DNA from 2 places in the Bradyrhizobium huanghuaihaiense genome. Region 1 is predicted to be linked to the other one. Evidence: riboswitches for the same ligand, from Rfam matches in the RefSeq annotation. Region 1 holds a riboswitch; the other holds the start of a gene.
The links. Region 1 has a riboswitch for glycine ahead of N2603_RS17225 (D-amino acid dehydrogenase). Riboswitches for the same ligand answer to the same signal wherever they lie in the genome.

Region 1 (7,969 bases):
TCGTCGGAGATCTTCCAGTCCGCCATCTGCGGCTGGATCTTGAAATTCGAATCGGGGGCCACCAGCGTGTCGTAGACCATGTAGCCATGGTCACGCGTGATGTAGGCCGTGGTGAAGATCGGATCAATGATGCGAAGGTCGGAATGCATCACCGCGGTAAGGGTCTTGCCGGCCGCAAGCACCGGCGAGGCCAGTGCCGTTGAAAGCGCGACGACCGACAGCGCAAGTTTGGAGGCGAACGCGCGAGGCCCCCGGCGCATGAAGTTGGACATAAAAAGTTTCTCCTGACGTGAAACTGTTCAAAGGCAGGTTATTGGTTGAGCATCCGGTTCGTTCCTTGGGCGAACTAACCTCATGCAATGCCTTTATCTTTTCGAGACTTGCAGACAGTGTTGAGCGCGTCAATCCGGTTTCGTTGCAAGCCCTCGCAGCGCGCGCACGGGCTCCACAAAGATCGGATTGGCTCTACAACGCTCTCCGCTTGTCCTGCCCCCGCGCCGATGCAATGCGCGTTCCATCTTTCGCAGCTTGAGAGACATTAAGATGAATCCAGCCAATCTTCCCTTCGATTCCGAGGCCATGCTCGAGGGCCTGCGCACCTGGGTGGAATGCGAGAGCCCGACCTGGGACGCGAACGCGGTGAACCGCATGCTCGATATCGCAGCGCGGGATATGGCCATCATGGGTGCGACGATCGAGCGCATCGCCGGCCGTCAGGGTTTTGGCGGCGTGATCCGCGCGCGTTTTCCGCATCCGAAACGGGGCGAGCCGGGAATCCTGATCGCCGGTCACATGGATACCGTCCATCCGGTCGGCACCATCGAGAAGCTGAAATGGCGGCGCGAGGGCAACAGGTGCTACGGCCCCGGCATCTACGACATGAAGGGCGGCAACTATCTCTCGCTGGAAGCGATCCGGCAGCTGGCGCGCGCCTCGTTCACGACGCCGCTGCCGATCACCGTGCTGTTCACGCCCGACGAGGAAGTCGGCACGCCTTCGACGCGCGACATCATCGAGGCGGAAGCCGCGCGCAATAAATACGTGCTGGTGCCCGAGCCCGGCCGCGCCGACAACGGCGTCACCACCGGACGTTACGCCATCGCACGCTTCAATCTCGAGGCGACGGGACGGCCGAGCCACGCCGGCGCGACGCTGTCGGCGGGCCGTTCGGCAATCCGCGAAATGGCGCGGCAGATTCTCGCAATCGACGCGATGACGACGGAGGACTGCACCTTTTCGGTCGGCGTCGTGCATGGGGGACAATGGGTCAACTGCGTTGCCACGACCGCGACCGGCGAAGCGCTGTCGATGGCCAAGCGCCAGGCCGATCTCGACCGCGGCGTCGAGCGGATGCTGGCACTCTCGGGCACCAACAACGACGTCACCTTCAAGGTCACCCGCGGCGTGACGCGGCCGGTGTGGGAGCCGGATGCCGGCACCATGGCGCTGTACGAGAAGGCGCGCGGCATCGCCAAATCCCTCGGCGCGGAATTACCGCATGCGAGCTCCGGCGGCGGCTCCGACGGCAACTTCACCGGTGCGATGGGAATCCCAACTCTCGATGGCCTTGGCGTGCGCGGCGGCAACGGCCACACGCTCGAGGAGTTCATCGAGATCGATAGCCTCGTCGAACGCGGGCGCTTGATGGCGGGATTGCTGGCGACGCTGGAGTGACGGCGCAGCCGTCATTCCGGGGCGATGCGACAGCATCGAACTATGGTGCGCGATTGCGCACCTGAGAATCTCGAGATTCCGGGTTCGCGCTACGCGCGCCCCGGAATGACTGCGACAACATCGCACTGCACAATGCGTTGGCAGTCGCGGTCTAAATTTAGCCTTGTCTAAAAATGAGGCGTATCGTACTGCTCGATCGTCCACGCGACGATGCGGGAGAGATCGCAACGAAGGTTTTCGGCTTTCGTTGCGGCGCCGACGGAGCAACCGCCCCGGAAACTCTCAGGCAAAAGGACCGTATCGTCAGGACGATCTGGAGAGAGGCGGCGCGATTTCAGGCAATCGTGGCGTCCACCGAAGGGGATAGTCCGTTGCGTGATCCGCAGCGGATCAAGCTCTCAGGTAACCGTGACAGATGGGGCGCCGCCAACGGCCTTTGGCCGGCGGTCAGCCTATCCTAACTCACGGGAGCCCCGAACCTGCCATGACCCATATCGCCATCATCGGCGCCGGCATCACCGGCGTGACGACTGCCTATGCCCTGCTCGAACGCGGCTTTGAGGTGACGGTGCTCGACAAGCACCGTTATGCCGCGATGGAGACATCATTCGCCAATGGTGGACAGCTCTCCGCCAGCAATGCCGAAGTGTGGAACAGCACCGCGACGATCCTGAAAGGCCTGCGCTGGATGTTCCGGCGCGACGCGCCGCTGCTGATGAACCCGCGGCCGAACTGGCACAAATATTCGTGGATGAGCGAGTTCGTCGCCAACATCGGCAACTACCGCGCCAATACGATCGAGACCACGCGGCTCGCGATCGAAGCCCGCAAGCATCTGTTCGAGATCGCAGCGCGCGAAGGCATCGACTTCGATCTCGAGCGCCGCGGCATCCTCCACATCTATCACGACAAGACGGGTTTCGAATCCGGCCTGCGCGTCAACGCGCTGTTGCAGGAAGGTGGCCTCGATCGCCGTCCGGTGACGCCGGAGGAGATCCGCGCGATCGAGCCGACGCTGCGCAAGGCGTATTATGGCGGCTTCTACACGCCGTCGGATGCGACCGGCGATATCCACAAGTTCACCCGCGGGCTGGCGGACGCCTGCAAGCGGCGCGGCGCGACCTTCATCCACGAGGCCAATATCGATTCAATCGCGCGCGCCGGCAGCGGCTTCGTGCTCGGCTGGGCCGATCTTGCTGCAAGCGATGCCCTCGCCTCCGCGCGCGGCATGCTGAAGGCGGACGGTGTCGTGGTCTGCGCCGGCGTCGCCAGCCGCCACTTCGCGGCCCTCCTCGACGATCGCATCAACGTCTACCCGGTGAAGGGCTACTCGATCACCGTGCAGCTCGACACCGCCGAGAGCCGCAACGCGACGCCGACCGTGAGCCTGCTCGACGAAGCCGCCAAGATCGTCACCAGCCGGCTCGGTGCCGATCGCTTTCGCGTTGCCGGCACCGCCGAGTTCAACGACTTCAATCGCGACATCCGCGCCGACCGCGTGCAGCCGCTGGTCGACTGGGTGCGCAGCAACTTCCCCGCCATCGAGACCTCGCGCGTCGTGCCCTGGGCCGGGCTGCGCCCGATGATGCCGAACATGATGCCGGTGGTGCGCGCGGGGCGGATTCCGGGCGTGTTCTTCAACACCGGCCACGGCCATCTCGGCTGGACCCTGTCGGCCGCCACCGCGCAGATGATCGCCGGGACCATCGACGGCTGGCGCGGGCTCAATGCGCCGCCGACCGTTCCTTCACTTGGGGTTGAGCGTGAGCTGCGTCATGCATCCTGAGTGGTTGAAGCCGGCGGGCGGCGGCCTCTTGCGACTGCCCTGCCCTTGGCACACAATTTGCCCCGAAAGACCGGCATCTCCGGCCGGCTTTCCCAGCCCGAGTGACAGGCGCGCATGATAGACACGTTCGAATCCACGGGCGCCCCAGGGGCCCACAAGTTCCGCAGCCGGAGATAGGTGCATGCTAGGTTATCTCATTCGCCGCGTTCTGGCCGCGGTGCCCGTGATGGGCGTCGTCGCGCTGTTCGTGTTCCTGCTGCTGCGGCTGACGCCGGGCGATCCCGCCGCGATCCTCGCCGGCGACAATGCGACGCCGGAGCGGCTCGAGCGCATCCGCGAATCGCTCGGCCTCAACGAGCCCCTGATCGTGCAGTTCATCACCTGGGTGAACAAGCTGCTGCACGGCGACCTCGGAACATCGCTGATCTCCAACCTGCCGGTGATGAAGATGATCGGCCAGCGCGTCGAGCCGTCGATCTCGATCGCGCTGTGCACCATCATCCTCGCCGTCATCGTCGCGGTTCCCTTGGGGGTGATCGCGGCGTGGAAGCACGGCACCTGGATCGACCGCTTCGTCATGGGCCTGTCGGTCCTGGGCTTCTCCGTGCCGGTGTTCGTGGTCGGCTATGTCCTGATCGAGGTCTTCGCGATCGATCTGCGCCTGGTGCCGGTGCAGGGCTTCCGCAGCATCTTCAACGGTTTCGGGCCGTTCTTCGAGCGCATGATCCTGCCGACCTGCGCCCTGTCCTTCATCTACATCGCGCTGATCGCGCGCATGACGCGCGCGGCGATGCTCGACGTTCTCGGCGAAGATTACGTGCGAACGGCACGTGCGAAAGGCATCAACGAGGTTGCCGTGATGATGCGGCATGCGCTGCGCAATGCCGCCGTGCCCGTGATCACCGTGATCGGCACCGGCTTTGCGCTGCTGATCTCCGGCGTCGTCGTCACCGAGAGCGTGTTCAACATCCCCGGCATCGGGCGCCTCACCGTCGATGCGGTGCTGGCGCGCGACTATCCGGTGATCCAGGCCATGATCCTGCTGACGTCGCTGATCTACGTCGTCGTCAATCTTCTCATCGACGTCGCCTATACCCTGCTCGATCCCCGGATCCGGTACTGAGGCAAGGACAAGAACAAATGTCGGTCGATACCCTTCCCCAGTCGTCCATTCCGATCACGTCGCCGCTGCGGCCGCGCTTCGGATTCCTGACCTCGACGCCGATCATCGCGACGGCGACGTTCCTGCTCGCCCTGATCGTGGTGATCTCGATCCTCGCGCCGCTGATCGCGCCGCATGATCCGATCCAGCTTGCGCCGTCGCAGCGATTGAAGCCGGCTTCGGCGCAATTCCTGCTCGGCACCGACGCATACGGACGCGACCTGTTGTCGCGCGTGGTCTATGGCGGCCGCATCTCGCTTCTGATCGGCATCGGCTCGGCGATCCTGTCGATCGTCATCGGCCTTTCGATCGGCCTCGTCTCCGGCTTCTTCAAGCTGGTCGATTCCGTGATGATGCGCATCATGGACGGCCTGATGGCGATGCCGAGCATCCTGCTCGCGATCGCGGTGGTCTCGCTCTCCGGCGCCAGCATCTGGACCGTGCTGATCGCGATCACGATCCCTGAGATTCCGCGCGTGGCGCGCCTGGTCCGCTCGGTCGTGCTGTCGGCGCGCGAGGAGCCTTACGTCGAGGCCGCGATCTCGGTCGGCTCGAGCCTGCCGAAGATCATGTGGCGCCACCTGATGCCGAACACGATCGCGCCGCTGATCGTCCAGGGCACCTACGTCTGCGCCTCCGCGATCCTCACCGAGGCGATCCTCTCCTTCCTCGGCGCCGGCATCTCGCCGGAGACGCCGACCTGGGGCAACATCATGGCCGAGGGCCGCCAGTACTTCCAGATCAAGCCGTCGCTGATCTTCTGGCCGGGCCTCTTGCTCTCGATCGCCATCCTCAGCATCAACCTGATCGGCGACGCCGCCCGTGACGCCCTCGATCCCCGCATGAAGCAGCGGGAGGGGAAGTGATTTGTTTCGCCGACCCATCCCCTTGTTCCGTCATTGCGAGCGAAGCGAAGCAATCCAGTCTGCCTCCGCGGAAAGATTCTGGATTGCTTCGTCGCTACAGCGCAAAATTGCTCTGCAATTTTGTCGCGGGCTTCCTCGCAATGACGACGGAGTGACCTGATGACCAACCCTGTTCTCGACATCAACAACCTCGTCGTCTCCGTCGGCAAGAAGCCGGGCGGTGCGAAGATCATCGACGGCATCTCGATCCAGGTGCGCGAGCGCGAGACGCTGTGCCTCGTCGGCGAAAGCGGCTCGGGCAAATCGGTGACCTCGCTCACCACGATGGGCCTGTTGCCGAAGGGCACGCTGGTGCCGACCTCCGGCAGCGTCAAGCTGGTCGGCGAAGAGCTGCTCACCGCGACCGACCGCCGCCTGCGCCAGCTCCGCGCAACGCAGATGGCGATGATCTTCCAGGAGCCGATGACCGCGCTCAATCCGGTGGTGCCGGTCGGCCGCCAGATCGACGAGGTGCTGCGCGCCCACACCAAGCTCGATGCGAGGGCGCGCAAGAAGCGCATCCTCGACATGATGGAGCAGGTCCGCCTGCCCCAGGTCGAGCGCATCTTCGCCTCCTACCCGCACCGCCTCTCCGGCGGCCAGCGCCAGCGCATCATGATCGCGATGGCGCTCGTGCTGGAGCCCAAGCTGCTGATCGCCGACGAGCCGACCACCGCGCTCGACGTCACCACGCAGAAGCAGATTTTGACCCTGATCCGCGACCTCCAGCGCGATCACGGCACCGCCGTGCTGTTCATCACCCACGACATGGGCGTGGTGGCCGAGATCGCCGACCGCGTCGCGGTGATGCGGCAGGGCCGCCTCGTCGAGACCGGTCCGCTCGAGACCGTGCTGCGCAATCCGACCATGGAATATACCCGCAACCTGCTGGCCTCGGTGCCGAGCCTGGTGCCGCGGCCGCCGCGCGAGGAGAGCCGCGAGCCTGTCGTGCTCGAGGCCAACGACCTCAGCAAGGTCTACAAGGAGCGTGCGTTCTTCGGCAAAGGCCGCGAGGTCGTCGCCGCCGACAAGGTCACTCTGACGCTGCGCAAGGGCCGCACGCTCGGCATCGTCGGTGAGAGCGGCTCGGGCAAGTCCACTGTGGCGCGCTGCATCGTCCGCCTGATCGATCCGACCTCGGGCGGCGTGCGCCTGGCCGGCCGCGAGATCTCCGACATCTCGCGCCGCCTGCTGCAGCCGCACCGGCAGAAGATCCAGATCGTGTTCCAGGATCCCTACCGCTCGCTCAACCCGCGCGTGACCGTCGGCGAGAGCATCGCCGAAGGCCCGATCAATTACGGCACCTCGCATGCGGACGCGATGAAGCGCGCCCGCGAGCTGCTCGAGCTCGTCGGCCTGCCGGCCGACGCGGTGTCGCGCTATCCGCACCAGTTCTCCGGCGGCCAGCGCCAGCGTATCGCGATCGCCCGCGCCCTCGCGCTCGATCCGGACGTGCTGGTCGCGGACGAAGCCGTCTCCGCGCTCGACGTCTCGGTGCAGGCGCAGGTGCTGGAACTGCTCGACGAGATCCAGAAGCGGCTCGGCATCGCCATCCTGTTCATCACCCATGACCTGCGCGTCGCCGCGCAAATCTGCGACGAGGTCGTGGTGATGCAGCACGGCCGTGTCGTCGAACAGGGCCCCGCCGCCGAAGTGCTGACGCATCCGAAGGAGGCCTACACCAGGGCGCTGCTGGATGCGGCGCCGGGACGTGACTGGGACTTTGCGAACTTCCGGCCGGTGACGGAGGGTGTGGGGACCACGGCTTGATCCGCATACTCCGTCATTGCGAGCGAAGCGAAGCAATCCAGACTGCCCCCGCGGAAAGATTCTGGATTGCTTCGCTTCGCTCGCAATGACGGTGAGCGCTGCAAGCATTCCCAAAATAGCTTGAGGCCATGCGTGGCGCGATTGTCTGCCTTGCTTGCGCTTGTCGCAAAGGCAGGTAACGTCGCGGCATTCTTTGCCTGGGACTTGAATTGATGACACGTATCGCCGTCGGCGGCTTCCTGCACGAGACCAACACTTTCGCCCCGACCAAGGCGACGTTCGCGGATTTCCAGCATGGCGGCGGCTGGCCGGCGATGACTGAAGGTGCCGACGTCTTGAGGGTGATGCGGCGCATCAATGTCGGCCTTGCCGGTTTCGTCGACAGCGCCGAAGCGAACGGCTGGGAACTCATCCCGACCATTGCCTGCGGTGCGAGCCCGTCGGCGCATGTCACCAAGGATGCGTTCGAGCGCATCGTGAAGGTCATGGTCAACGGCATCAAAGCCGCGGGCCCGATCGACGCGGTCTATCTCGACCTGCACGGCGCGATGGTGACCGAACATCTCGATGACGGCGAAGGCGAGATCCTGGCGCGTGTGCGGCGCGTCATCGGCAAGGATGTTCCGCTGGTCGCGAGCCTCGACCTGCACGCCAATGTCACGCCCGCAATGA
Region 2 (7,969 bases), 160 kb from region 1:
CCGACCACGACGCCGGCCTTGCCGTCCCCGGTGACGCCGACGATGGCGACGACGCCCGAGCCGATCTGCTTCTTGCCGTCGTCGGCAAGGCCCTTGAGATCCTTCATCTCGATGCCCTCGACCGCACGCGCCATCAGCTTGACGTCGCCGACCTCGCGCACGCCGCTCGCCGCGCCGTTGCCGGCGGATGCGCCGCCGCCCATCGCCAGCTTCTTGCGGGCGTCGGACAGCTCGCGCTCGAGCTTCTTGCGCTCCTCCATCAGCGCGGCGATGCGCGCCGGCACGTCGTCGATCGAGGTGCGCAGCTCGTTGGCCGCGGTCTTCGCCAGCGCCATGGTCTCGTTGGCGTGTTTTCGCGCGTAGTTGCCCGTCAGCGCCTCGATGCGGCGCACGCCCGAGGCGACCGCGCTTTCGCCCGTGAGCGTGATCAGGCCGATATCGCCGGTGCGCTTGACATGCGTGCCGCCGCAGAGCTCGACCGACCAGCCGAGCGCATTGGCGCCGCGCTCGCGCGCGGTCCTGCCCATCGAGACGACGCGGACCTCGTCGCCATACTTCTCGCCGAACAGGGCGCGCGCGCCGGCCTCGCGGGCCTCGTCGACGCCCATGACGCGCGTCGTCACCTCGTCGTTCTCCAGCACCACGTCGTTGGCGATGTCCTCGACGCGGGCAAGCTCCTCCGCCGTGATCGGCTTCGGATGCACGAAGTCGAAGCGCAGGCGATCGGGCGCGACCATCGAGCCGCGCTGGGCGATGTGGTCGCCGAGCACCTGGCGCAGCGCCTCATGGATCAGATGCGTCGCCGAGTGGTGCGCGCGGATCGACGAGCGCCTGGAATGATCGACCTCGAGCTGCAGCGCGGTGCCAAGCTTGAGCTCGCCGCTCTCGACGGTGCCGATGTGGACGAAGAAATCGCCGAGCTTCTTCTGCGTGTCGGTGACGCGGAACTTGATGCCGCCCTCACCGATCAGCACGCCGGTATCGCCGACCTGGCCGCCGGACTCCGCGTAGAACGGCGTCTGGTTCAGCACGAGCGCGCCCGTCTCGCCGGCCTTGAGACTGGCAACCTCCGCGCCGTCCTTGACCAGCGCGGACACGACGCCCTCGGCGCTCTCGGTCTCGTAACCCAGGAACTCGGTGGCGCCGAGCTTTTCGCGCAGCGGGAACCAGATCGCCTCGGAGGCAGCCTCCCCCGAGCCCTTCCAGGACTCGCGCGCCTTGGCCTTCTGGCGCTCCATCGCGTCGGTGAAGGCGGACTGGTCGACGCCGATGCCGCGCGACTTCAGCGCGTCCTGCGTCAGGTCGAGCGGGAAGCCGTAGGTGTCGTACAGCGTGAAGGCGACGTCGCCGTCGAACATGTCGCCTTTTTTCAGGCCCGCGCTCTTCTCGTCGAGGATCGCCAAGCCGCGCGAAAGAGTCTTGCGGAAGCGGGTCTCTTCCAGCCGCAGCGTTTCCTCAATCAGCTTCTCCGCGCGCATCAGGTCGGGATAGGCCTGGCCCATCTCGCGCACCAGCGCCGGCACCAGGCGATGCATCAGGGGCTCCTTGGCCCCGAGCAGCTGCGCATGGCGCATCGCGCGGCGCATGATCCGGCGCAGCACATAGCCGCGGCCCTCATTCGAGGGCAGCACGCCGTCGGTGACGAGGAAGGCGGAAGAGCGCAAATGGTCGGCGATGACGCGGAACGAGCCGGCGGTCTGCTCCTGCGGCCCGCTGCCGAGCGCGGACGCGGTCGCATCGATCAGGTTGCGGAACAGGTCGGTCTCGAACACGCTCTCGACGCCCTGGAGGACGCAGGCCATGCGCTCCAGGCCCATGCCGGTGTCGATCGAGGGACGCGGCAGATCCACGCGCTCCTCCTTCGTCACCTGCTCGTATTGCATGAACACGAGATTCCAGAATTCGAGGAAGCGGTCGCCATCCTCTTCCGGCGAGCCGGGAGGCCCGCCCCAGATGTGCTCGCCGCGATCGATGAAGATCTCCGAGCACGGGCCGCACGGCCCGGTGTCGCCCATCGCCCAGAAATTGTCCGAGGTCGGGATGCGGATGATGCGGTCGTCGGAGAAGCCGGCGATCTTCTTCCAGAGCCCGTGCGCCTCGTCGTCGGTGTGGTAGACCGTGACGAGCAGCTTGTCCTTCTTCAGCCCGTACTCCTTGGTGATCAGCTTCCAGGCGAGCTCGATCGCGCGCTCCTTGAAGTAATCGCCGAACGAGAAATTACCGAGCATCTCGAAGAAGGTGAGATGGCGCGCGGTGTAGCCGACATTGTCGAGGTCGTTGTGCTTGCCGCCGGCGCGCACGCATTTCTGCGACGTGGTGGCGCGCTGGTAAGGCCGCTTCTCGACGCCGGTAAAGACGTTCTTGAACTGCACCATGCCGGCATTGGTGAACATCAACGTCGGGTCGTTGCGCGGCACGAGTGGCGAGGACGGCACGATCTCGTGGCCGTTCTCGGCAAAGAAGTTCAGAAAGGTCGACCTGATCTCGTTGACGCCGCTCATGTTCATCCAATCGGGTGTGCTTGGGCCCGCTGCCGCCGTCCAAACCGGAAATTAAGGCTGATATCTGCGGGCCAAAGCGCTTTTAGACAAGGCCAGCTTCGCTGTCCAGAAACTGTGCAAGGAGATCAGAGGGTTGCCGCAGGCGCTCAATCCGGTTGAAAGCCGCTGAAGTCGCGTTGACAGCCTTGGCTGGCCTGTGGTCTGTACCCATCTGTATCGTACGGCCACGTCGGGAGAGACCGGCTTTAGGCAGCCGGCGCCGAAGGAGCAACCGCCCCGGAAACTCTCAGGCAAAAGGACCGCGTGGCTTTGACAGCATCTGGAAAGAGGCGCCGACGGGCTTAAGGCCCGGACCAGCGTCCGCCGACGGGATAATACTCTCAGGCACAGCGACAGATGGGGCTTCGACTGGTGTCCATGGGGAATCCTCCCCGGGAACCGCCGAGGGCCCCTTAGATGCTAGCGCACAGCCAAGACTCTCTGAAACGTACGCCCCTCCACAGCCTCCATGTCTCCCTGGGCGGCAAGATGGTGCCGTTCGCGGGCTATGACATGCCCGTGCAGTACCCCGCGGGCGTGCTGAAGGAGCACCTTCATACCCGCATCCAAGCCGGCCTGTTCGACGTCTCCCATATGGGCCAGATCCGCTTGCTGCCGAAATCCGGGAGGATCGAGGACGCCGCCCGCGCGCTGGAACGGCTGGTGCCACAGGACATCGTGGCAATCGCCAAGGGGCGGCAGCGCTATGCCCAGTTCACCAATGCGGACGGCGGCATCCTGGACGACCTGATGGTCGCCAATTTCGGCGATCACCTGTTCCTGGTCGTCAACGCCGCCTGCAAGGAACAGGACGAGGCGCATCTGCGCGCGAATCTGTCCGATGACTGCGTGATCGATTCGCTTGCCGACCGCGCGCTGATCGCGCTGCAGGGCCCGAAGGCTGAGGCGGTGCTGGCGAAATTCTGTGCAGAGGCGCCGGCCATGAAGTTCATGGACGCCGGCCCGCATGAGGTCGCCGGCATCAAGTGCTTCGTCTCCCGCTCCGGCTACACCGGCGAGGACGGGTTCGAGATCTCGGTTCCCGCTGCCGATGCCGAACGCCTCGCCAAGATGCTGCTGGACAATCCGGACGTGTTGCCGATCGGCCTTGGCGCCCGCGACAGCCTGCGGCTGGAAGCCGGGCTCTGCCTCTACGGCCACGACATCGACACCGTCACCACGCCGGTCGAGGCCGCGCTGGAATGGTCGGTGCAGAAGAGCCGCCGCAGCAGCGGCGCCCGTGCCGGCGGCTTTCCCGGCGCGGAAAAGATCCTTGCGCATTTCGACAATGGCGCATCCCGCCGCCGCGTCGGCCTGCTCGCCGAGGGCCGCGCACCGGTGCGCGAAGGCGCGTTGCTGTTTGCCGACAGCGCGGGCGGCGAGCCCATCGGAAAGGTCACATCTGGCGGGTTCGGCCCGAGCCTGAGTGCGCCGGTGGCGATGGGCTACGTGCCCGTGAGCCTGAGCGCGCTCGGCACAAAACTCTTCGCCGAGGTGCGCGGCCAGCGCCTGCCGCTCGCCGTCGCCGCCATGCCCTTCGTGAAAAACACCTACAAACGCTGAGGACTCGACAATGACCACGACGCTGTACACTTCCGATCATGAATGGCTCGCCATCGACGGCGACGTCGCCACGGTCGGCATCACCGACTACGCACAGCAGCAGCTCGGCGACGTCGTCTTCGTCGAATTGCCCAAGGTCGGCCGCGCTTTGAAGAAGGCGGAAGCCGCCGCCGTCGTGGAATCGGTGAAGGCCGCCTCCGACGTCTACGCACCTGTTACGGGCGAAGTGCTCGAGGCCAACGAGGCGCTGGCCGCCGAGCCGGCGCTGATCAATTCGGACGCGCAGGGCGCGGCCTGGTTCTTCAAGATCAAGATTGCCGACAAGAGCGAGCTCGGCGGCCTCATGGATGAAGCCGCCTACAAGGCGCATACGGCTTAGGGACGATGGAGCAAGCGATGACCGCGCACCGTAAATCCAGCGGCGAGACCGCCGCCAGTTTCGTCCGCCGCCACATCGGCCCCTCCGCGCGCGATGTCACCGCAATGCTCGAGGCCGTCGGCGCGAAGAGCGTCGACGCGTTGATGGCGGAGACGCTGCCGGCCTCGATCCGGCAGGCATCCCCCCTCGATCTCGGCAAGCCGCTCAGCGAGACCGAGGCGATCGCGCATATGGCCGAGCTCGCCGCGCAGAACCAGGTCTTCACCTCGCTGATCGGCCAGGGCTATTCGGGCACCATCCTGCCCGCGGTGATCCAGCGCAACATTCTGGAGAACCCGGCCTGGTACACGGCGTACACGCCCTACCAGCCCGAGATCAGCCAGGGCCGGCTGGAGGCGCTGTTCAACTTCCAGACCATGATCTGCGACCTCACGGGGCTCGACGTCGCCAACGCCTCGCTGCTGGACGAAGCAACCGCCGCTGCCGAAGCCATGGCGCTCGCCGAGCGCCACTCGCAGGTGAAGGCAAAAGCCTTCTTCGTCGACAAGGACGTGCATCCGCAGACGCTGGCGGTGATGCGCACCCGCGCCGAGCCGCTGGGCTGGAATCTCATCGTCGGCGATCCCCTCACCGATCTCGACAAATCAGACGTGCTCGGCGCGCTGCTGCAATATCCGGGTTCTTCCGGCGCGTTGCGCGACCTCCGGCCGGCGATCGCCGCGCTGAAGGCCAAGGGCGCGCTCGCGATCGTTGCCGCCGATCTGCTGGCGCTGACGCTGCTCGCCTCGCCCGGCGAGTTAGGTGCCGACATCGCGATCGGCTCGGCGCAACGTTTCGGCGTGCCGATGGGCTACGGCGGACCGCACGCGGCCTATATGGCGGTGCGCGATGCGCTGAAGCGCTCGCTGCCCGGCCGCATCGTCGGCCTTTCCGTCGACTCCCGCGGAATGCCGGCCTATCGCCTTGCGCTGCAGACCCGCGAGCAGCACATCCGCCGCGAGAAGGCGACGTCGAACATCTGCACCGCGCAGGTGCTGCTCGCCGTGATCGCCGCGATGTACGCGGTCTATCACGGCCCCGAGGGCCTTTCGCAGATCGCGCGCAACGTGCATCGCCGCGCGGCCGTGCTCGCGGCCGGCCTGCGCAAGCTCGGCTTTGCGCCGCAATCGGAATCCTTCTTTGACACGCTCAGCGTCGATGCCGGCGCCAAGCGCGCCGAGATCGTCGCGCGCGCCGCTGCCGAGAAGATCAATCTCGGCGTAGGCGAAACTGCCCTGCGCATCGCGCTCGACGAGACCACGACGCCTGCGACGGTCGAAGCGGTCTGGCGCGCCTTCGGCGGCCAGCTTTCCTACGCCGAGTTAGATGCCACCACGCGCGAGGCCCTTCCGGAGGCGCTGAAGCGCACCACTGCCTTCCTGACCCATCCCGTCTTCCACGCGCATCGCTCGGAAACCGAGATGCTGCGCTACATGCGCAAGCTCAGCGACCGCGATCTCGCGCTCGACCGCGCCATGATCCCGCTGGGGTCCTGCACCATGAAGCTGAACGCGACCACCGAGATGATGCCGCTGACCTGGCCGGAATTCGGCAGCCTGCATCCCTTTGCGCCGCGCGAGCAGGCCAAGGGCTATCACGCGCTGTTCGCGCGGCTGGAAAAATGGCTGTGCGACATCACCGGCTATGACGCGATTTCGCTGCAGCCGAACTCGGGCGCGCAGGGCGAATATGCCGGGCTGCTCGCGATCCGCGGCTATCACGCCGCACGCGGAGAGAGCCATCGCAAGATCTGCCTGATCCCCTCCTCCGCCCACGGCACCAACCCGGCTTCGGCCGCGATGGTCGGCATGGACGTGGTGGTTGTGTCTTGCGAGAAGAATGGCGACGTCGACGTCAATGACCTCCGCGCCAAGGCGGAAAAGCATTCGAACGATCTCGCCGCGGTGATGATCACCTATCCCTCGACGCATGGCGTGTTCGAGGAGCATATCAGCGAGATCTGCGACATCGTGCACGGCCATGGCGGCCAGGTATATCTGGATGGCGCCAACCTCAACGCGCAGGTCGGCCTTAGCAGGCCCGGCGATTACGGCGCCGATGTCAGCCATCTCAACCTGCACAAGACCTTCTGCATCCCGCATGGCGGCGGCGGCCCCGGCATGGGCCCGATCGGCGTGAAGGCGCATCTTGCGCCGTTCCTCCCCGGCCATCCCGCGACGAAAGGCGACGCGCCGGTCGGTCCGGTTTCGGCCGCGCCGTTCGGCTCGGCCTCGATCCTCACCATCTCCTACATCTACATTTTGATGATGGGTGGCGAAGGCTTGAAGCGTGCGACCGAGATCGCGATCCTCAACGCCAACTACATCGCCGCGCGCCTCGATGCGCACTTCCCGGTGCTCTACAAGAACGCCAGGGGCCGCGTCGCGCATGAGTGCATCGTCGACCCGCGTCCGCTCAAGACCACCTCCGGCGTCACCGTCGACGACATCGCAAAACGCCTGATCGACTACGGCTTCCACGCCCCGACCATGAGCTTTCCGGTGCCGGGCACGCTGATGATCGAGCCGACCGAGTCGGAATCAAAGGCGGAGCTGGACCGCTTCTGCGACGCCATGATCGCAATCCGGAAAGAGATCGCCGAGGTCGAGGCCGGCCGCTTCAAGATCGAGGCCTCGCCGCTGCGTCACGCCCCGCACACCGTGCACGACATCGCGGACGATGCCTGGAATCGCGCCTACACCCGCAGCGAAGGCTGCTTCCCCGACGGCGTCTCGCGTACCGACAAATACTGGTGCCCTGTGGGGCGCGTCGACAACGTCTATGGCGACCGCAATCTGGTCTGCTCGTGCCCACCGGTGAGCGACTACGCCGAAGCCGCGGAGTAAGACGCGACGGAGGTCTCGTAGGGTGGGCAAAGCGTAAGCGTGCCCACCACCTTTGCACGCGGTGAATGATGGTGGGCACAGCGCTTACGCGCCTTTGCCCACCCTACGGCACTAACCCACCCTACGGCCCTTGGGGCGCAACCAGCGAACGCCCCTGCGCATCCCAGCGCCAAAGCCGTTCGTTGGTAAGATGCGTACCACCCCACCAGCGCCGAATCGGATTGAGCCGACGAAAATCCTCGCGGCCTTCAAGAACCGCTTTGCCAAACTCCGTCAGCGACAGCCGGCTGCGGCGAAAGGCAGCGTTGCGGCTTCTTGCATTGTCCCGATCAAGTGTCGCCAGCTTGCCGTCCAAACCCGCAACGGCGGGCGCCGGGCCGAATGCCAGTCCTTCGAGCAGCGTGCCCAACTCCCACGGATCGAACACGCGCGCTCCAAGCGTGCCAGGCCGAAACAGCTCATCGGTGCGATTGTGTCCGCTTGCGATCAGGTCGAGGAGCCGCGTCTCGGTCACGCCCAGCCCCGTCGCCGTCGACGGCAGTTCCGAGAGCAGGTCTTCCATGGCCGGCTTCAAAAAAGACAGCTTGCCGAGCGGCCGGTCG

Region 2: another riboswitch for glycine. It lies ahead of gcvT (glycine cleavage system aminomethyltransferase GcvT); the one in region 1 lies ahead of N2603_RS17225 (D-amino acid dehydrogenase).

Annotation. Positions count from the first base shown of each region.
Region 1 is NZ_CP104172.1:3,633,782-3,641,750, reverse strand. Features, by position in the region: gene N2603_RS17235 (ABC transporter substrate-binding protein) at 1-272, opposite strand, end outside; gene N2603_RS17230 (M20/M25/M40 family metallo-hydrolase) at 544-1,674, shown strand; glycine riboswitch at 1,878-1,982, shown strand; glycine riboswitch at 1,986-2,091, shown strand; gene N2603_RS17225 (D-amino acid dehydrogenase) at 2,159-3,460, shown strand; gene N2603_RS17220 (ABC transporter permease) at 3,642-4,583, shown strand; gene N2603_RS17215 (ABC transporter permease) at 4,601-5,488, shown strand; gene N2603_RS17210 (ABC transporter ATP-binding protein) at 5,648-7,297, shown strand; gene N2603_RS17205 (M81 family metallopeptidase) at 7,510-7,969, shown strand, end outside.
Region 2 is NZ_CP104172.1:3,472,511-3,480,479, reverse strand. Features, by position in the region: gene alaS (alanine--tRNA ligase) at 1-2,501, opposite strand, end outside; glycine riboswitch at 2,722-2,812, shown strand; gene gcvT (glycine cleavage system aminomethyltransferase GcvT) at 2,958-4,103, shown strand; gene gcvH (glycine cleavage system protein GcvH) at 4,114-4,482, shown strand; gene gcvP (aminomethyl-transferring glycine dehydrogenase) at 4,500-7,367, shown strand; gene N2603_RS16380 (hypothetical protein) at 7,489-7,969, opposite strand, start outside.